Regions from separate parts of the Lysinibacillus fusiformis genome, predicted to be linked through region 2. Evidence: riboswitches for the same ligand, from Rfam matches in the RefSeq annotation. Region 2 holds a riboswitch; each other region holds the start of a gene.
The links. A riboswitch is a leader RNA that binds a small molecule or an ion and turns the genes downstream of it on or off. The one in region 2 is predicted to bind S-adenosylmethionine.

Region 1: it holds a riboswitch for S-adenosylmethionine, as region 2 does, so the genes downstream of both, JTI58_RS03705 (methionine ABC transporter ATP-binding protein) here and metK (methionine adenosyltransferase) in region 2, are expected to answer to the same signal.
Region 3: it holds a riboswitch for S-adenosylmethionine, as region 2 does, so the genes downstream of both, JTI58_RS17565 (YezD family protein) here and metK (methionine adenosyltransferase) in region 2, are expected to answer to the same signal.
Region 4: it holds a riboswitch for S-adenosylmethionine, as region 2 does, so the genes downstream of both, JTI58_RS07095 (cyclase family protein) here and metK (methionine adenosyltransferase) in region 2, are expected to answer to the same signal.

Annotation. Positions count from the first base shown of each region.
Region 1 covers NZ_CP070490.1:730,206-735,615, reverse strand. Annotated here, with positions in the region: gene JTI58_RS03730 (acyl-CoA dehydrogenase FadE) at 1-1,759, shown strand, start outside; gene JTI58_RS03725 (arsenate reductase family protein) at 1,966-2,322, shown strand; gene gcvH (glycine cleavage system protein GcvH) at 2,403-2,783, shown strand; gene JTI58_RS03715 (toprim domain-containing protein) at 2,874-3,215, shown strand; gene JTI58_RS03710 (thioredoxin family protein) at 3,230-3,541, shown strand; SAM riboswitch class I at 3,598-3,701, shown strand; gene JTI58_RS03705 (methionine ABC transporter ATP-binding protein) at 3,784-4,812, shown strand; gene JTI58_RS03700 (methionine ABC transporter permease) at 4,802-5,410, shown strand, end outside.
Region 2 covers NZ_CP070490.1:578,463-583,872, forward strand. Annotated here, with positions in the region: gene JTI58_RS02775 (alpha/beta hydrolase) at 1-52, opposite strand, end outside; gene JTI58_RS02780 (gamma carbonic anhydrase) at 187-699, shown strand; gene metK (methionine adenosyltransferase) at 879-2,075, opposite strand; SAM riboswitch class I at 2,334-2,452, opposite strand; gene pckA (phosphoenolpyruvate carboxykinase (ATP)) at 2,842-4,428, shown strand; gene JTI58_RS02795 (alpha/beta hydrolase family protein) at 4,495-5,271, opposite strand; gene JTI58_RS02800 (NUDIX domain-containing protein) at 5,255-5,410, opposite strand, start outside.
Region 3 covers NZ_CP070490.1:3,620,767-3,626,176, forward strand. Annotated here, with positions in the region: gene JTI58_RS17550 (DMT family transporter) at 1-742, opposite strand, end outside; gene JTI58_RS17555 (LysR family transcriptional regulator) at 877-1,758, shown strand; gene JTI58_RS17560 (phosphopantothenoylcysteine decarboxylase domain-containing protein) at 1,830-2,501, shown strand; SAM riboswitch class I at 2,711-2,806, shown strand; gene JTI58_RS17565 (YezD family protein) at 2,877-3,032, shown strand; gene JTI58_RS17570 (flavin reductase family protein) at 3,122-3,607, opposite strand; gene JTI58_RS17575 (VOC family protein) at 3,757-4,542, shown strand; gene JTI58_RS17580 (amphi-Trp domain-containing protein) at 5,047-5,325, opposite strand.
Region 4 covers NZ_CP070490.1:1,421,648-1,427,057, forward strand. Annotated here, with positions in the region: gene JTI58_RS07080 (ABC transporter substrate-binding protein) at 1-895, shown strand, start outside; gene JTI58_RS07085 (helix-turn-helix domain-containing protein) at 970-2,541, shown strand; gene JTI58_RS07090 (YuzC family spore coat inner layer protein) at 2,668-3,066, shown strand; SAM riboswitch class I at 3,163-3,269, shown strand; gene JTI58_RS07095 (cyclase family protein) at 3,360-4,097, shown strand; gene JTI58_RS07100 (DedA family protein) at 4,128-4,724, opposite strand; gene JTI58_RS07105 (Cof-type HAD-IIB family hydrolase) at 4,796-5,410, opposite strand, start outside.

The DNA of each region.
Region 1 (5,410 bases), 150 kb from region 2:
TAAAGGCGGCGGATTTCTTATTGAAGATGTGGAATTAGATCGTGTATTTACACCGGAAGATTTCACTGACGAGCATAAAATGATTGCTAAAACAACAGAGGAATATGTGGCAAATGAAGTCTTACCAGTAGTTGAAAATTTAGAGCACCATGAATTTGAGCATTCAGTGCGTCTCCTAAAAAGTGCAGGCGAATTAGGCTTACTTGGAGCAGATGTGCCTGAAGAATACGAAGGGCTTGGATTAGACAAAGTTTCTTCAGCTTTAATCGCTGAAAAAATGTCTGTTGCAGGTGGTTTCTCTATCACACATGGTGCCCATGTTGGTATTGGGTCATTACCAATTGTTCTATTCGGTAATGAAGATCAAAAGAAAAAATATTTACCTAAGCTTGCTTCAGGTGAATTAATTGCTGCTTATGCATTAACAGAGCCAGGCTCAGGTTCTGATGCTTTAGGTGCAAAAACGACTGCGAAATTAAATGAAGCTGGTACACATTATATTTTAAATGGTGAAAAGCAATGGATTACGAATGCAGGCTTTGCTGATGTATTTGTTGTCTACGCAAAAATTGATGGCGATAAATTCTCTGCATTTATCGTAGAACGAGCATACACTGGTGTTTCAGTAGGCCCAGAAGAGAAGAAAATGGGGATTAAATCATCATCTACTCGTACATTAGTATTAGAAGATGCGGAAGTACCTGTAGAAAATCTATTAGGTGAAATTGGTCGTGGTCATGTCATTGCGTTCAATATTTTAAACATTGGTCGTTATAAACTTGGCGTGGGCACAATTGGTGGATCTAAACGTGCATTGGAGTTAGCTATTCAGTATACAAACCAACGTCAGCAATTTAAAACAAAGCTTTCTGATTTCAATCTGACAAAAGAGAAATTATCAACAATGGCTTCTCAATTGTATGCTTCAGAATCATTAAACTATCGTACTGTTGGTTTATTTGAAGATCGCTTAAGCCAATTAAGTCTAGAAGAGCAAAAGCAAGGAAAAGTGATTGCAGGTGCGATTGCTGAATATGCTATTGAATGCTCGATTGCCAAAGTATTCGGTTCAGAAACATTAGACTATATTGCAGATGAAGCAGTACAACTTCATGGCGGTTATGGCTTTATGGCTGAGTATGAGGTAGAGCGTATTTACCGTGATTCTCGTATTAATCGAATTTTTGAAGGCACAAACGAAATTAACCGCATGATAGTACCTGGTACATTTATGAAAAAGGCACTAAAAGGTGAGCTTCCTCTATTACAAGTTGCTCAAAGTTTACAGCAAGAGCTGCTCATGCTAATGCCAGAAGATATCGGTACAGAGCCGCTAGCGCAAGAAAAATATTTAGTGAAAAATGCGAAGAAGATTGCGGTATTAGCTGCAGGCTTAGCAGCACAACGCTTTGGCGCAAAACTTGATCAAGAGCAAGAAGTATTGGTGAACATTGCCAATATCGCTAACCAATTATTTGCGATGGAATCAGCTGTCTTACGTACAGAAAAGGCAATTGCTCGTGACGGCGCTGAAAAAGCTCATCAAAAATTGCTATACACACAAATCTTCTGCCAAGAAGCATTCGCAGAAATCGAAAAAGAAGCAAAAGATACAATTCTTGCTTCAGCAGATGGCGATGCAGCCCGTATGACATTATCTGCACTGCGTAAGCTAACGCGCAATAATCCATACAATTTAATTGCGAAGAAGCGTGAGGCTTCAGTTAAACTAATTGATGCTGAAAAATATATTGTTTAATAGCGCACACCTAGCCTAGCTATCTGCAAAAGATAGCTAGGTTTTTTATATGAGATGGATAGAAGTGCAAAATTGGTGGATAGAATCGTAAAAGAGACGGATAAAAATGTGAAACTGATGGATAAACTTACAAAAAAGAGTGAAGTTCACCATTGAAAACAACTATGATGGTATACTACAGAAAAAGACAGAAGAGGAGCATTGTAATGACGATTCAATTTTTCCATTATCCGAAATGTACAACATGTAAAAAGGCACAGAAGTGGTTAAATGAGCATGAGGTTTCCTATGAAGAGGTACATATCGCAGAGCAACCGCCAACTAAGGAAGAATTAACAGCTATTTGGCAAGCTAGTGGACAGCCTTTGAAGAAGTTTTTTAATACCTCTGGTATGAAATATCGTGAGCTGGGCTTAAAAGACAAGTTAGCGGAAATGACTGAGGATGAACAGCTTGAGCTACTTGCTTCCGACGGTATGTTAATTAAACGTCCCATCGTCACAGATGGAAAAAAAGTTACTTTAGGTTTTAAAGAAGCAGATTTTGAGCAAGCTTGGAAATAACGTATTTAACCTTGTATTTATAGGAGAAGTATGGCAAACTGAAAGTGAATATATTACATATTTATGGAGGGGTTTTTTGCATGAGCACACCTAAAGACTTACGATACTCTGAAGAACATGAATGGGTAAAAGTAGAAGATGGAAAAGTACGTATTGGTATTACTCACTTCGCACAATCTGAATTAGGAGATATCGTATTCGTTGAGCTTCCACAAGTTGGCGACGAAATCAAAACAGATGATCCATTCGGTAGCGTAGAATCAGTAAAAACTGTTTCTGAATTATACGCACCAATCTCAGGTACTGTAGTTGAAGTAAATGCAGATTTAGAAGATAGCCCAGAATTCGTTAATGAATCACCATATGAAAAAGCATGGATGATCGTTGTTGAGCCTGCTGATGCATCAGAAATTGAGAAACTAATGACAGCAGAGCAATACGAAGAAATGATCGCTGAATAAGACAAGCCATAATCAAAAAACGTCGGAAACTACCGGCGTTTTTTGTTATATAATGACTTATAAGTGGGATCTCTAAATGGAGGTGGCGTAATGTTCGAGGGAAAATGCTTGATAGTAGAAGGACGCTCAGATAAGCTACAAATTGAGCCTATTTTAAATGAGAATGTTACAATACTATGTACGAACGGCACAATTGGTGTGCATCAATTAGAAGAACTACTTGATCCCTACGAGGGCTGTGAGCTATTTACTTTTTTTGATGCAGATACTTCTGGTGATAAGCTACGTGCATTAATGGACAGACATTATCCAGAAGCTGAGCACCTTCGTACAATGCCAACGTACAAGGAAGTAGAGACAACACCAAGAAAAGTGTTAGCAATGATTTTACTGCGTGCACATTTCTCAATCCATAATGAATATATTTTGTAAGGTTGCGTGAGTAAATGGAAGAATGGTCAACAGAGCAGTGGGCAGCGGCCCAACAGTCGGGAGAGACAGCTGCATTTTATTTATATACACCAATGTGTGGAACGTGCGCAGTGGCATCCAAAATGATGTCCATTATTGAACAATTACTGCCACAGCTACAAATTGGCAAAGCGAATATCAATTTTTTGGAACACATAGCCTATGAGCATCAAATTGAAAGTGTTCCATGTCTACTCATCAGTGATGGCGAAAAAGTGACAGAAAAGATTTATGCTTTTCAATCCGTACCATTTTTATATGAATTGTTAAAAAAATCAATTGACTGAACTTTACTAGCGTGGTAAAGTATCAAATATATTACTAAAACATTAAATATATCGAACTCTTATGAAGAGTGGCGGAGGGAAGTGCCCTATGAAGCCCGGCAACCATCACAATGTGAAAAGGTGCCAAATCACCCAAAGATTTTTCTTTGAAAGATGAGAGAACGGTTTAACGTATAATACGTGACCCCTTCTACTTGTCTGTGAGTGAAGGGGTTTTCTATATGAGAAAAGGAGTATTCGCTATGATCCAGCTTCAAAATATTACAAAGAAATACAAAACAGCAAATGGCGAATTAACGGCAGTCAAAGACGTCAACCTTACCATCAATAAAGGTGAAATTTTTGGCATTATCGGCTATAGTGGCGCTGGTAAAAGTACCATGATTCGTTTATTAAACGGTTTAGAGAAACCGACAACAGGAACAGTAACGGTGAACAATCAAGAATTTTCATCGATAAAAGGGCAAAAGCTTCGAGCAGCTAGACAAAAGGTAAGTATGATTTTCCAGCATTTCAATTTACTTTGGTCGAGAACAGTGGCTGAAAATATTGCTTTCCCTTTAGAAATCGCTGGTTTTCCAAAGGCTCAACGTGAAGCACGTGTAAAGGAATTAATTGCACTTGTAGGCCTAGAAGGACGTGATAAGGCATATCCATCCCAGCTTTCCGGTGGACAAAAGCAACGTGTAGGGATTGCCCGTGCATTAGCGAATAATCCAGAAGTTTTACTATGTGATGAGGCGACATCGGCACTCGATCCTGAAACGACGGATGCCATTCTCGATTTACTCGTTGATATAAATGAACGCTTAGGCTTAACAATCGTCCTGATTACACATGAAATGCATGTCATCCGCAAAATTTGTCATCGTGTAGCGGTGATGGAGGCAGGCGAAATTGTGGAACGTGGTGAGGTATTACAAGTCTTCCAAGCACCACAAGCGGCCATTACCAAAAAGTTTGTATCTCAAATTACAGACACAAAGGAAACACAGGATACGGTGGCACAAATCAAAACAAACTATCCAACTGGACAACTTGTCAAACTGATTTTTGTTGGTGAAAAAACAGAACAGCCTGTTATCTCACATCTTGTGAAACAATTTGATGTAGAAGTAAGTATTGTTCATGGTAATATTTCACAAACAAAAAATGGTGCATACGGTACACTGATTGTGCAAATTGATGGCTCGAAGACAAACGTGGCTGAAGCCCTTCGTTATTTAAATACAGTCGAAGTACAAACGGAGGTGATTGCAAATGCTAACTAATCTCTTTCCGAATGTAGACTGGGAAAATATGTGGCAAGCTACGTATGAAACATTGTATATGACAGCTATTTCTACGGTTGTGACATTTATTCTTGGGTTAGCCATTGGTATCGTTCTATTTTTAACTAGCCCCAATCAGTTATGGGCAAATAAAATCGTTAGCTTTTTAACAGGATCACTCGTTAATATTTTCCGTTCCATTCCATTTATCGTATTAATTATTTTATTAATTCCATTTACGAAGTTTTTACTTGGTACAATTCGAGGAGCTAATGCGGCGTTACCAGCATTAATTATCGGTGCAGCACCATTTTATGCTCGTATGGTATTAATTGCGTTACGCGAAATTGATAAAGGTGTTATAGAAGCAGCCCGTTCAATGGGGGCAAAAACTTCTACAATTATTTGGAAAGTATTGATCCCTGAATCATTACCAGCTTTAATTTCTGGTATCACTGTAACGGCTGTTGCCCTTGTAGGTTATACTGCGATGGCTGGAATTATCGGTGCAGGTGGTCTTGGTAACCTAGCGTTCCTAGACGGCTTCCAACGAAATCGCCAAGATGTGACATTAATGGCAACTATTTTGATCTTAGTA
Region 2 (5,410 bases):
GAAGAATAGCAATCACAGCTTTTGCTTGTCCATCAGCTTCCCATTTCCACATTTACATAGTCCTCCTAAAAAATAATTACACTTTAATTATAGCGAAATAAATAGCACATTTTAATTTTATATTTCCATAAAGTTGCGTATTTGATACGATAATACTACATTATAGAAAGAAAAGAGGCGATTTTCATGATTTATCCATTTAAAGATAAAATGCCAAAGATCGATCCGTCTGTTTTCATTGCTGATTACGCAACTGTTACGGGCGACGTAACAATTGGTGCCGAAACCACTATTTGGTTTAATACGGTTATTCGTGGTGATGTTTCCCCAACGATTATTGGTAAACGTGTCAGTATCCAGGATCTTTGCTGCTTACACCAAAGCCCAAAATATCCACTCATTATTGAAGATGAGGTAACAGTTGGACACCAAGTCACTTTACATAGTTGTACAATTCGCAAAAATGCCTTAATTGGTATGGGTTCCATTATTTTAGACGGAGCTGAGATTGGAGAAGGTGCATTTATTGGAGCAGGAAGCCTAGTACCTCCTGGTAAAGTCATTCCTCCGAATAGTTTAGCATTAGGTCGTCCAGCAAAAGTTGTCCGTGAATTAAATGCAGAAGATAAAGAGGATATGGAACGCATCGTACGAGAATACGCAGAAAAAGGTCAATACTATAAATCGCTTCAGAAATAACTAACATACACAAAAAATCAATACTAACGAAAAAATCCCTCGCGTTTCCGTGTAACGAATTTGTTCACGAATCCTAGCGAGGCATTTTTTGTAAAAAAACAAAAGGGGCAATGTTGCCCCTTTTCTTATTAATACATTAGAATAATTTTCTAACGACTTCATTACTTTAGTTCAATAGTTTATAAACGTGCTTTTTCTCGTAGTGCATCTGCTTTATCAATTTGTTCCCATGGTACATTTAAATCTGTACGACCAAAATGTCCATACGCAGCCGTTTGTTTATAAATTGGACGACGTAAATCAAGCATTTTAATGATACCTGCTGGGCGTAAATCGAATAGCTCGCGTACCCATTCTACGATCTCACTTTCTTTCGCTTTACCTGTACCAAATGTATCTACCGCAATAGAAACAGGTTGAGCTACGCCAATTGCATAGGCAAGTTGTACTTCAGCACGTTCTGCTAAGCCCGCTGCTACGATATTTTTCGCTACATAACGTGCCGCATATGCAGCTGAACGGTCTACCTTTGTTGCATCCTTACCAGAGAATGCACCACCACCGTGACGTGCATAACCACCGTATGTATCAACAATGATTTTACGTCCTGTTAAACCAGCATCTCCTTTTGGCCCACCGATTACGAAACGGCCAGTTGGGTTGATGAAGTATTTCGTGTTAGCATCTAATAATTCACTTGGCACGACTGGAGCAATAACAAATTCTTTTAAATCCGCTTGAATTTGTTCGAGTGTTGCTTCTTCATCATGCTGTGTTGAAATAACAATTGTATCCACGCGAACGGGTACATTATTGTCATCATATTCAATCGTTACTTGCGTTTTCCCATCAGGACGTAAATAGGCAAGTTCACCTGATTTACGTACTTCTGTTAAACGGCGTGCTAATTTGTGTGCTAAGCTAATTGGTAATGGCATTAGCTCTGGTGTTTCATTACATGCATAGCCAAACATTAAGCCTTGGTCACCAGCACCTATTGCTTCAATATCCGCATCTGTCATAGAGCCTTCACGTGCCTCTAATGCTTGATCAACACCTTGTGCAATATCAGGTGATTGTTCACCAATCGCCACAAGCACCGCTAAGTTTTCAGCATCAAAGCCATATTTACCTCGTGTGTAGCCTATTTCTGCCACAGTGTCACGAACAATACCTTTAATATCTACGTAAGTAGAGGTAGTAATTTCTCCTGCTACTAATACTAACCCTGTTGTTACAGTTGTTTCACACGCTACACGTGCATTTGGATCTTCTGCTAAAATAGCATCTAAAATGGCATCCGAGATTTGGTCACAAATCTTATCTGGATGTCCTTCTGTTACACTCTCTGATGTAAACAGTCGACGGTTTGTCATTTGGTTTTCCTCCTAAATACTCTTACAATAAGTAGTTGTGTATGAATACGGTACTCATTACCCATGTCAAGTCCGCTCCTAAGGATTGAACTCTCAAGCCGTTACTGCTGCTTTTAACACGAGGATTTCGAAAGATCCGTCATTATAATAAGGAAAGAACTACATATACTTACCTTTACATTGATTTTTAACAATAAAAAAATCCTTTTCTCACGTTACTTTACATGAGGAAAGGAATAATGACTGCGTAACCTTTCACTCTTATCGTTCAAGGGATGTTCCCTTGCATCAGGTTGGCACCAACGCATGTCGTGAAATAGTTCATGCAGGTTGCCGGGTTTCACAGGGCCTGACCCTCCACCAGCTCGGGATAAGAGTATCCGTTCAATCTCATGTTACTGAAAAGGTCGAACGTTGTCAAATATTTTCTTATGTATTACTGTATAAAAAGGAAAGAACAGATTAAACAAAAACTTTTCATACTTGGATGATGATGTAAATAGAAGCAAATTAATCCCTACAACATACCTAGCTACTTGTGGTAACATATGTGTGGCTCAATTTTCGCGCCTAATTACTGTAGGATTGATGGTATTCTACTCGAAAAACATTATTTTTTGTCAGTTTATTGAAAAGTGATAAAAACTCTAAAATAATTTCTTAATTAGTATAGATTATTTAAGCAATTGTGTTATACTATTTTTGAAATTAAGAAAAAATCCCTCTAAATCAAGGGAATACTATAAAAAAGGATGGTATTTAATCGATGAATTCAGTAGAAATTGCAAACGAACTGAAGGAATTATTAAACGGCGGTAACATTAATGTTCAACTTTCAGTACCACAATTAGCAGAAAAAGCTACCTCTCGTGGTGAAGCAATGTTAACAGTAGATGGCGCAGTTCGTGCAGAAACTGGCAAATACACTGGTCGTTCACCTAAAGATAAATATACGGTAGAAGAAGAAAGCACAAAAGATCAAATTGACTGGGGTAAAGTCAACCAACCAATCTCCTCTGAAGTGTTCGATAACCTATACGTAAAAGTAATAAAATATTTAAAAGAACGTGACGAGTTATTCGTATTCAAAGGCTTTGCAGGTGCTGACAAAGATTCACAATTAAGCATTCAAGTCATTAATGAATACGCTTGGCACAATCTTTTTGCTCATCAATTATTTATCCGTCCAACAGCAGATGAATTAGCTTCTCATGTTGCCGACTTCACTGTCATCTCAGCTCCTAACTTTAAAGCAGATCCTGCGGTTGATGGTACTGCTTCTGAAACATTCATCATCGTATCACTTGAAAAGAAAATTATCTTAATTGGTGGTACTGAATATGCTGGTGAAATGAAAAAATCTATCTTCGGTATCATGAACTACTTATTACCACAACAAGGTATTCTTTCAATGCACTGCTCAGCAAACGTTGGTGAAGCTGGCGATGTGGCATTATTCTTCGGTCTATCTGGTACTGGTAAAACGACATTATCAGCTGATCCAGATCGTAAGCTAATCGGTGACGATGAACACGGTTGGTCTGCTAATGGTGTGTTCAACATTGAGGGTGGTTGCTATGCAAAAACAATCAACCTTTCTGCTGAAAAAGAACCAGAAATCTACAATGCAATCCGCTTCGGCTCTGTTTTAGAAAACGTAGCTGTTGATCCAGAAACTCGTATTTGTGACTATGATGATGGTTCACTAACAGAAAATACACGTGTAGCTTATCCAATCCAATACATCGAAAATATTGTTGATCCTTCTGTTGCAGGTCATCCAAAAACAATCATCTTCCTAACAGCTGATGCATTTGGCGTGTTACCTCCAATCAGTAAATTAACAAAAGAGCAAGCAATGTATCACTTCCTAAGTGGTTTCACTTCTAAACTTGCTGGAACTGAACGTGGTGTTACTGAGCCAGAACCAGTATTCTCTACTTGCTTCGGTTCACCATTCCTTCCACTTCCTGCAACAGTATACGCAGAAATGTTAGGACAAAAAATTGACGAGCACGGCGCACAAGTATTCCTAGTGAACACTGGTTGGACTGGTGGCGAATATGGTACAGGTAGCCGTATGAAACTTTCTTACACACGTACAATGGTACGTGCAGCAATCGATGGTAAATTAGCAGGTGTTGAAACGACACAAGATGCTGTGTTTGGTTTACACATTCCAACAGCGGTTGAAGGTGTACCTTCAGAAGTGTTAAACCCTCGTGAAGCTTGGGCAGATAAAGCTGCATATGATGCAAAAGCTGCTGAGCTTGCAGGCTTATTCAACGAAAACTTCAAGAAATTCTCAAACGTTTCTGAAGCCATCACTACACTTGGTGGCCCATTAAAATAACGACTAAATAAAAAACAAAGGGAACAAATTATTCGTTCCCTTTGTCTTTTTGTTTTCTTCTATGCTTTATTGTTGTTTCATCCACTTGCAAAGAGCACGAACAGTTTCACGATTTTTTGCTGGTGGATATTGATGTGCGTAGTTAAGATCATACCACGTTTCGAATGATTTATTTGCATCCTCTAAAAAAAATGCCAACTGTCTGGCATGTTCTATATCCACATTTTCATCACGATAGCCATGAATGATCAGTACAGGGGCTGTTATCTGCTCTATCTCAAATAGTGGCGTTCGCGCATCATACGCTTCTGGGACACGATTCGGTGTTCCTCCAATAATGCGCTTCATCATCCTTCGCATATCTGTGCGTTCCCAATAAGTGGCCGTTGCATCCGAAACACCTGCCCATGTCACAACAGAAGTAATATCTTTTCTTAAAATGGCTGTCCAAAGAGCCATAATTCCCCCACGAGAAAAGCCAAAAACATGGATATTGTCATTACAGTATTGCTTGAGTACATCTACGGCATAGACAGCATCATAACGATCTGCCCCTGCAAACTCGTCTCGACCCTCTCCACCACGATTTCCACGATAGTATGGGGCAAAGACGATAAAGCCCTGCGCCGCAAATTGGGCAATACGAGAGGGTCTTACCATTCCAATGCTTTGCATGCCACCTCTTAAATATAAAAAGCCATCATATGTACCTTCTGTCTTTGGTTCCGCTAATAATCCTTTTATACGTAAGCCCTGTGATAGATAGGTTATTTCTGTTAGTCGTATGGCTGGATTGGGTGAGGGATAGGCACGTTTTTCCACAATTTCACCATTGTATGTCACGGTCTTTCAACTCCTCCAGCATTTTCTTCATCCCCTCATCCTTCATATGAAAACTCAAGTTAGGATGCTGGGTAAATTCTTCATCTGTTAACCAAAGCATGCCTGACGTTTCTAAATCAAATTCTATGTCCTCTTGCAC
Region 3 (5,410 bases), 2.0 Mb from region 2:
CAAAAATAGGTTCTAAGGAGAATATAAGGCCTGTATGTGTAGCAGAAGTATACTGTTGTGCAACAGTTTGACCAACAAAACAAAACGCACTACAGATGATGCCAAGCCCTAAAATAGCAATCCAAGATGTTGTGGAATTTGGCAATGTCGGTGTTTCGAATAGAAATGTTAAGCCAAGCGCATAAATACCAGCAAAGCCAAGCTGATAAATTCCGTATGAAATGGATTCTACATTTCGTGTGAATGAGCTGTTTAAAAGTAAATAAATTGAATAACATACCGCAGCAATGGCTACTAATAAATCACCTGTATGGAAAGTGAATGAGCCATGTGCTGTTAAGACAGTAATACCAATCATCGTACAAATGATCGCAAAGCTAACTGCTCGAGAAGGTAATTTTTTTTCAATAAAGCTGCTGAAAATCGGCACTAACACGACTGTTAGGCTCAAGATGAAGCCAGCATTTGAAGCAGAAGTAGACTGTAAACCAAATAAACTTAACGCGAACACAATGAATAATAAAAAGCCTTGAATAGCCGCATATTTTAATGTTTTACCATTTACTTTGATCATCCGTTTGTAAAAAATAAGTCCTGCTACGAAAAATGCGATGATACAACGCAATGCCACCACATTATAAACTGCCAATGTTTCTAGCCCCATGACCATAAAGGTATAAGAGAGCCCCCAAAACATTGTGACAATAACCATCAATACATTTGCTTTTCCTTGGATACTCATTATGTTCACCTACCATCTGTGTACTAAAACAGTTTTTATACTAAAAATTACTATATATCTTGTATTGTGATTAGTAAAACGAATGTTTATAATGAATAGGATTAAAAAAATTCATGTATATAGAGGGATTGCGGATGAGCTTAGTTAAATACGAGATTTTAACAAAGGTGGCAGAGGTGGCAAGCTTTACAAAAGCAGCTGATGCACTAGGGTTAACACAGTCTGCTGTGAGTCATGCCGTGTCAAGTTTAGAAAAAGAATTTGGTTTTGCTCTCATTCATCGAAGTCGTGTAGGTGTAACATTAACGAGTGAGGGACAAACGATGCTAAGGGCAATGCGTCAGGTTTTGGATGCGCAGGAATTATTACAACAGGAAGCAGCTCATATTCTTGGCGTGACACGTGGTAAGGTTCGAATTGGTGTAATTTCAAGTATTTCTTCGAATTGGATGCCAGAAATTGTTCGAATTATGGATAATCAATTTCCAGGAATACAGGTGGAGTTACGAGAGGGAGATTACTATGAAATTGAACAATGGCTTTTAAGTGGTGAAGTGGAAGTAGGGTTCTTGAATGGTCAAAAGTCAGAGCAATATCAATTTACTGAGTTACAACAAGACCCATTATTATGTATTGTTTCCGATAATAGTCCCTTATTTGATAAGACAGAAATTGATATCGTAGACCTAGAGGATATGCCATTTATTATGACTTCCTATAAAGGGACAAATGATGTCAAGGTGCTATTAGAGCAATATCATATAAAGCCGAATATTCGCTTTGAGCTTTCTGAGGAGGTAGGGATTCTTTCTATGATTTCACATCATTTAGGGATTAGTATTTTACCCCAATTGGTTATTCAAAATTTACCACCAACATTGAAAGCGATTCCATTAAAGCAAGGTGGCTACCGCACCATTGGGATTGCTATGAAACACCATGCTTCACCCGTTACAAAGAAATTTGCAGAGATTTTAAGCGCTTGGTTAAATGAACAAAACAGCTCCCTACGATAGTCGCTATTGAAGCATATCCTTACATTACGTTAAAATAGTATTTGTATATATTTCAGAAAATAGGTGAGTGTATGGGGACATTACAAGGCAAAACCGTACTCATTACAAGTGGGGGAACACTTGAAAAATGGGATCGTGTACGAGGGCATACGAATTTATCAAAAGGCACAATGGGCTGTTATTTAGCAGAGGCGGCGCTGGCTGCTGGCGCTAACGTAGTATATATGCATGGTTACTTTGCACAGCTCCCAGAAAACCACAACAAAATGACATTGATAAAATTTGAAGGCATAGAGGATTTAGGACAAAAGGTGTGTCATGCTGTCCAACAACAAGTCGATATCGTCATTATGGCTGCTGCTGGCTCTGATTGGGTCATTGACAAGGTGTATGATCAATCAGGTAATTTAATGGAGGAGGCGGGGAAAATGCCTTCCGACGAACCACCTATTATTCATTTTAAAAAGGCGCCAAAAGTGTTAGGACAAATCAAGGGCTGGCAACCAAAGGTAACATTAGTAGGCTTTAAGCTCGAAGCGACGGATGATGAGGAGTTCTTGCTAGCTCGCGCAAGACTGCGTATGGAAACAGCCAATGCTCAATTTATGGTAGCAAATAGCTCCCAGTCTTTATACGGAGGGGACGAGCCTCATTGGATCGTGCCTGCTGAAGGCCAACCAATCAAGGTGATGGGGAAGCAACAGACCGCACAAGCTTTAATGGCCTGTTTACAAGAACAATAAAATCAAGAACTGTGCAGAGGCTATATTTCTGTGCAGTTTTTTTCTTTGCTTCTGTGGTTAGATATATTGACATAGCATACAATACGGTAGGATTATGTGTGAATAGCCTATAAAATTCTTACATTTCATAGTATTCAACTAGGTTTTCTAATATTTTGTATTGACATTCCTATAGCAGAATTATAGAATTATTTTCAAGAAACGCAGTACTCTTATCAAGAGAGGTGGAGGGACTTGGCCCAATGAAGCCTCGGCAACCGAAAAACAGGTGCCAAATCCAACAGATGGTGTCTGAGAGATAGGAGGGGCTATCAATCAGTTTGATGCGTTGGCCTCTTTATGATCAATAAGGATAAAAAAGAAGGGGTGTATCGTATGGCTCAGTCGGTAAAAGTAGATGATAAGAAATTAGAGGCAATTGCGAAGGCGATTCAAAATCTTGAATTTGGTGAAGTGCATATTACGATTCAAGATGGTGTGATTGTGCAAATTAATAGGCTTGAAAAGCAGAGATTTCCGCAGAAAAAATAACAATGATTTCAGTAGAACTTATGTCAAACGGCCACCTATAAGCATGAAGGATTTCCTTTGCTTACAAGTGGCCCTTTTTTGTGTAAAAGCTAGCTATAAAAGCTTTTTGGTATAGAACCGATATGACGGCGATGATAAAGTAAAGGCTCTTTTTGAGCATTTGTAATGTCTACCACCTGCCCAATAAAAATGGTATGGTCGCCAGCATCAATTTGCTGAAACGTTTTACATTGTAAATTAGCTGCTGTATCATGTAAAATCGGTAGTTCAAAAGAGGAAGTTGACCACTGTGCTTGTGCAAAGCGATCAGGGATTTTACTTGCAAATAGTGTACATAAATGTTCTTGATCACTCGCTAAAATATTGACCGCAAAATTTGGCGCAGCCGTAAAATAAGGATGGAGCTGAGATTTTTTATCGAGTGACCACAAAATAAGGAGCGGGTCGATTGAAACAGATGCAAAGGAATTGACGGTTAAGCCAATAGGTTTTGTGTCATGACATGTCGTGACAACTGTTACGCCTGTAGGATAATTACCTAATGCTAATTTAAAAGCAGCTACTAAATCTGTCATTCAAATCACCTCTTTATGAAATTAGTGAACGGAGTTTGTAGGTAAACGAAACTTTTTTTCATATCCTACTAGTAACTCCTTTTCTTGAGTAAATTTTAAACCAATCAAACATACAGGTAAAGGTAATGGGGAAAGAAAGGGGAATGGCCATGACTTTATATTTTGATCATCTGGTTCATCAAGTGGAATCACCAGAAAATATAAAGGTTTTCTTCAATAAACGAAATGTCCATACAGTGAATGGTGGGCAGCACACGATGTGGGGGACTTATAATACGTTAAGCTACTTTGGCTTAAGCTATATTGAACAAATTGCTATCTATGATCGTGATTTATTTGAGCAAGCGGCACAATACCCATATTCCCTACATTATACGTTTAAACGTGATCAAGAGCGCCAGGGATTTTCTCGAATTGCCCTGCGCACAAAAAATATTGAGGAAGAGGGTCGGCGCTTGCGAGCATTGGGCTATGAAGTATATGGGCCAGATGCATGTAGCCGAACAAGACCAGATGGCACTGTTGTAGAATGGAAGCTACTGCATTTTGGCGAGCCAGATCTTCCAATCGATTTTCCATTTTTGATTGAATGGGCGGAGGAAGATGAAGAGCGTTTGGCTCAACTAAAGGCAAGTGGTGCCATTGATGTAAAACAGGCTATAACGATGGAATCCATCCAATTCTATGTCAAGGACATGCAGGCAACCGTCCAGCTGTGGCAAGAGGCGTTGCAGCTACCAGAGCCTGTGCAATATGAGCAGTATATGTCACTACAGCTACCGAATATGCGTTTAGATTTCTATAAGGAAGAGAGCGCAGTAGCCATGACACTCGGTCATGTCAAAGAAGGACCATTTGGCGTGACATTAAAAGATCCAAAACGTACAAAGGAAACGTTAGTTTGCCCAGGCGCTTTTTATTGGATAAATCGATAATGAGAAAAATCCACTTCATCAGAGAAGTGGATTTTTACATGTTGCTGAACTAGAAGAAAAAGACTTTTTCATAAGGCGAGAGGTTGATTTCCGTTCCGCTAGCGTCCTTTCCAGGGGGCGTCCGAGGAGCCGCTTCACTCACTTACGTTCGCTCCAGGGTCTCCTCTGTGACGCTAAATCCCCTAGGAGTGACGCTGGCTCCACTCCAATCAACTTGCTACAAAAGTTGACTTTATTAATCTTTTATCATTTCCATAGTGTAAAGTAATTAGTCACGACAACCACTAATAAGTGAAAACCCTTCATTTGTATTTGTAAATACCTTTACTAAAACGATAACCCTTTTGTGGATTAGAGTGGAAGGCTTTTTGATTAGTAAAACCGGCGAAACCCTACACGGAGAGTCAGCGTCAAGCAAGTAGCCTGCAACGGAATTCTATCTTCACCTTTCTATTTGATAGAAAAATCCACTTCAACAGAGAAGTGGATTTTCGTTGCCTATTATTATTCTATCGTCATTTTTTTCGGTGATTCTGTACCTGTATACCAATCCAATTCAATTTCAAATGAATACTTGTCGCCCTTTTTTGTATAGGAGTATTCGATTTTGAGCTGCTCACTAGGGCTAACAACAGTTGGCTCTGTGCCTTGAACAAAAGTGAATTCACCATTTTCTTTAAGCTTTTTTGCGATTGTTTCCAGTGTTGCGGCAAATTCTGCTACACTTTGTCGTTCTTTATGCTTCAAAATAACTTCTGTCATTGGTTTATTTTGTTTTTGCATCAAAATCCCTCCTTACGTATTGTTACTTCTATTATAACATGGAAGGGTCACTAAGCTTTTTTAACAACACAAAAAGCGGATGAAG
Region 4 (5,410 bases), 840 kb from region 2:
AAGTGCCTGTGGCTCAAATGAAGTAAAAGAGGATACAGCTAAAGAGGAACAATCAACTAAAGATACAAGAATTGTAGAAGATGAGTTTGGAAAAGTAGAAATCCCTACAAACCCACAGCGTGTAGCTGCTATCTATTTGGAAGATTATTTAACTGCCTTGGATGTAAAACCTGTAGTGCAATGGTATCACCCATCCTGGGGTAAACAAGACTATTTAGGATTAGATGCTCCTGAGTTCGACATTACTGGTAGTATAGAAACATTACTACAAGCTAAGCCTGATTTAATCATTGTAGATGGTGCAGCGGATAAGGCAAAGTATGAAGAATACTCGAAGATAGCGCCTACTTACCGCTTAAAAGAAGATATTCTACAAGATCCACGTGAAATTGTGAAAACTATAGCGGATGTTTTAAATATTCCGGATAAAGCAAAAGAAATGGTTGATCAATATGAGCAACGTGTAACCAATTTAAAAGCAGACTTAGATAAGTCTATTGGAGACGAAACAGTTGCTGTTGTACGTCTAAATGTAGCAGATAATACATTAGCGTTATTTGGCATTAAAAATCGCTATACTGGCTATATTTACACAGAGACAGGCTTAACACCACATCCATTAGCCCGTGACATGACAGAGTTCCACGAGATTTTATCTGAAGAGGCTATTCCAGAATTAGATGCGGATCATATCATCCTTTTCCCTTCAAACGGCTCTTGGGAGTCTGAAGAAAACCAAGAAGCAATTAAATGGTTAGATAGTACACTATGGAAAACACTACCTGCTGTAAAAAATGGGCATGTCTATATTGCTGATCGAACATATTGGCAATCAGGTGCCATCACAGCTAACTTGCTAAAGTATGATGATCTAGAGAAATGGTTCGTAAAATAATGTTCAAAAGAAAGCTCTTAAGAGGGCTTTCTTTGTGTTTTTCTTCAAATTCAACATAAAGGGGTGAATCACCAATGGGTAACTTAACACATGTTTATACGTTACAAAATATCTCTTATGCAATTCAATCATCAAACACGCAGTTGATTAGTAGTGATTTCTATACACTTTTCATCGTAATGAGTGGCAGTGGAAAGCTAGAAATAGATCATAACACTATACATCTTAGTGAAGAAAAGTGCATATTGATACCGCCCAATAACACGGTTAATATTTACATCCAAAGCAAGCACCTATGTTTTTATCAATTACAATTCAACATTGTCCATCTCAGTGATAATCAGACTATTTCTAACCATTTTACGCGTGTTAAAGAGCAACGTCTCCTCCCCGTTTCGCAATGTCACAGACTGCTAGAGGCCATTTATCAAAACCGCCTAGCGGAGGATGAGCACACGATTTTTGAGCAGCATGTGCACTTTCAAGAGCTGATGTTATTGCTCTTACATCAAGCTATACCCAAGCAGGTGCAAAAAAATGATCGCCAATCTGTTGAGCAGTCCATTAACCACTTGCATAAACATTTTGAAAAAGAGTGGACGGTTGAGCAGTTGGCCGAATTAGCCGATGTACCAAGATGGAATTATACGCGCATTTTCAAAGAGATTACGGGGCAAATCCCTCTTCACTATTTAAATAACATTCGTCTTGAAAAAGCTAAGCAATTATTAATGACGACAAATGATCGAGTATTTGAAATTAGTCAGTCTGTCGGATTTAATAATGAGTATTATTTCAATCGTCGTTTTAAAGAACAGGTCGGCATCTCTCCAGGGCAATATCGAAGAAATCAAAGCAGCAATCTACGTGTATTTGCACCATTTTTAGAAGATTTCTTTGTCGCCCTTGGGATTACGCCAATTGCTCAATTCAGTCATTCAAAATGGGGAAAACAAGACTATTTAGGTCTCCAAGAAGTGCCAGATATTGATGTACAAAATAGAGAAATGGATCAACTTCTTCACTATAAACCAACTCTAATTATGCTAGATTCTGGTGTAGAGCGTTGGGAATCCTTTCATCATTTAAGTGAAGTAGCCCCTGTCTGCCATATCTCACATCCTGGTGAGAACTGGCAATCTACTTTATTTAAAATTGCTGATTTAACAGGAAAAACTCCCTTGATGCAAGACGTGATCCTACAATATGAGGATAAGGTACAGCAAGCAAAGGGAATTCTTAGCAAATCCGTTTATGGGCAAAGTGTGGCATTTCTCCGTATTTCAGCCATTGGCATTACCCTATACGCTGGTCCTGAATGTGGCTATACGGGGCCCATTTTATATCGTGACTTAGGTTTAATGCCACATCCACTAGTATGGAGTATTCCGCACAATCAACGTAAAGCACAACTGACGTTTGATCAATTGCTGCAATTAGACGCAGATCACTTGTTTATTACATTTGATAAACAACATTCTATTTATGAAAATGAGGAACGTGCTATTTTAAAAACGCCCACTTGGAAAAACCTAGCCGCAGTTAAAAGTAAATGTGTCTATGAAGTAGACTTTTTAACATGGATGAATTATGGCATTTTATCACATAGTAAAAAAATTGATGATGTCTTGAATATCCTAGGCTAAACAAAAAGGAAGCCCACTATAGCTTCCTTTTTCAATGTTTTAGGACAAACTTGATACTGAAAGTAACACCGAAAGCCATTTGGCTACATAAGATAAGATATCAGCTATAGGATAGGAGGAATTACATTGTATTACAATCCTTATCCGTACTTTGTTCATCCCTATCATTATCCAACGTCGCCATCCGTCCATCAGCTTGCCGTAAGACCTATTCCTCAACATTTAGCAATGCCGACCACTAATCCCTTTCCACCTGTCGACACACATAAATTGAAAATTTCAGCTACACGGATAAAGGCGATGATGCAGCAAGCTCAATTACTTACGGATAAAATTGATAGCTCCCAACAATTTGCACATGATCTAATGAATGCTGCACAGCTTTCAAATAAAACAGAGGTTGATAGACTAATCACATCAACAGGCATCACGATGAAATTTGAAGCAAACTATACACCAGACAGTTTTAGAATACGTCTTATTGATCATGATTGTTGTGGAGTAACCTTAAACTTAAATTGGTGAAAAAACTTTAACCTTGTATCCCTAGTGAACTTGTAAACTATAAAAAACTATGCTAAAGTATTTGTATTGTTATTTCTGAAAATTCTTATATCACTTTTCTTATCAAGAGAGACGGAGGGATTGGCCCGATGAAGTCTCAGCAACCAGCTCAACAGTATGGTGCTAACTCCAATTGGCAAAATGATCCGCCTTGAAGATGAGAAGAAGAACTACCGTTGTTTTTGCAGGAGTCCTCTTCTATAAGGGGACTCCTTTTTATTTACCACTAATTTTAACAGAAAGCAGGGATATCAATGTCTAATGAACTTTTACAAGCATTGCAATTATTAAAATCAAAACAGTGGGTTGATTTAACACATACATTCGGCCCTAATTCACCACATTTTTTTATGTTTGAGGACGCTAAATTTGAAACATTATTTTCTCATGAGGATGGTTTTTTTGCCCAACAATTTACGTTCCCTGGTCAATATGGCACACATATCGATCCACCTATTCATTTTGTGCGAGACACTCGGTACTTAGAAGAATTAGAACTAAAAGAACTCGTTCTTCCCCTTGTCGTCATTGATAAATCACAAGAGGCTGCTAGCAACCATGACTTTTCATTAAGTGTTGAAGATATTCGTGATTTTGAAGCCCAGCATGGAGAAATTGAAGCAGGAACATTTGTAGCATTACGTACAGATTGGAGTAAGCGCTGGCCAGATAAGGAGGCATTCAGTAATAAGGATGCAGATGGACATAACCACATCCCTGGCTGGGGTTTAGAGGCTTTACAGTTTTTACTAAAAGAACGCAAGGTAAGCGCAATTGGTCATGAAACATTCGATACGGACTCTGCCGCTGATTTTCGTAAAAATAGCAAGCTAGATGGCGAATATTTCGTGCTTGAACAAGACACCTATCAAATTGAGTTAATGACTAATTTGGACAAGCTACCTGCGAAGGGCGCCATCATCTTCAATATCGTACCTAAGCCAGAAAAAGCATCAGGCTTCCCTGTGCGCTCATTTGCTATTTTGCCATAACATAAAAGTCGGTATAGCGTATACCGACTTTTATTTTTGTCCATTTCTTTTTTTGAATAAAAAGTAAGCAATAAGCATTCCTAGAATAAACAATAGGATGAGATAGATACTATAATGGGTTAAATAGTATCCAACAAATCGCCATTTCTCCCCAAGCATCTTTCCTAATGATATAAATGTGAACGTCCAAATAAATGCACCTGTATAGGCAAAAAGCGCAAACTTCCTATAAGGATAATTATTAATAGCTGCAATATATGCTGTCAAATGACGTACCCCAGGAATAAAATAGCCAATTAATAATAAGGTAGGTCCAATTTTTGTAAACATCTTTTTCGTAAAATCAATTTTTTGCTCTGTAATATGAATTTTAGGGCCATATTTCTGCAATAACGGTAAGCCAAAACGATAACCGATATAGTAGCTTAAAGTAATGCCTCCAACTGCACCAATCAGTGCACTGACTAAGGCAGGAATGTGTTCAAGACTTTCTCGGTAAACACTATAGCCTACATAAGTTAAAAAGACCTCATCAGGAAGTGGCAACCCAACAATGCCTCCAATTAGAATCACGATAATCCCAAAGTATCCGTAATGTTCAATTAGAGACTGCACGTGTTGTGCCATAAATCATCCCACCTAAAATTTATTAAAATCGACCTGCTATATAAGTTTCATGACAGTCTAACCTCAGCACTCTAAATGACTTGAAGTTGACGTAAAGCAAAATTGACACCGCCATCAGTAGATTTCTTTGTAACAAAATTGGCAGCACTTTTTAGAGCTGTGCTACCATTTCCCATGGCAATCCCTAACCCTACATACTCTAACATGTCAATATCATTATCCCCATCGCCAAAGGCAATGGCATTCTCAGGGCTAATATTAAAATAATCCAGTACCGCTTTAATAGCTAATGACTTCGAAACATCCTGCTGTAATACATTCACAATATAAGGATGCCATCGCTGCAAAAATATATTCGAAAATTGGCTAGCATATCTTTTTTCAGCCAGCTCATCTGCATACAGACACATGAGAAAAACCTCTTCATCTACAATTGTTTCATTTACAAGTGGAAAATCCCGTAAAGATAAAGTTTCTTGCATCGCTCTTAAAGCTACTGGACTTTGTATGCTATTCATGGACAGTTGCTCTGTAAAAAATGTTAGGCTATGCTGTTGTTCCTGCGCAAAAGCCTGTACATTTTGGACAATATCTTTAGCAATGGGTGTTTTATGTATGACAAGATCCTTATGTTTCACATAGGCTCCATTTGCTGTAATAAAGGTTTCAATCCCCAGCTCTTGTAA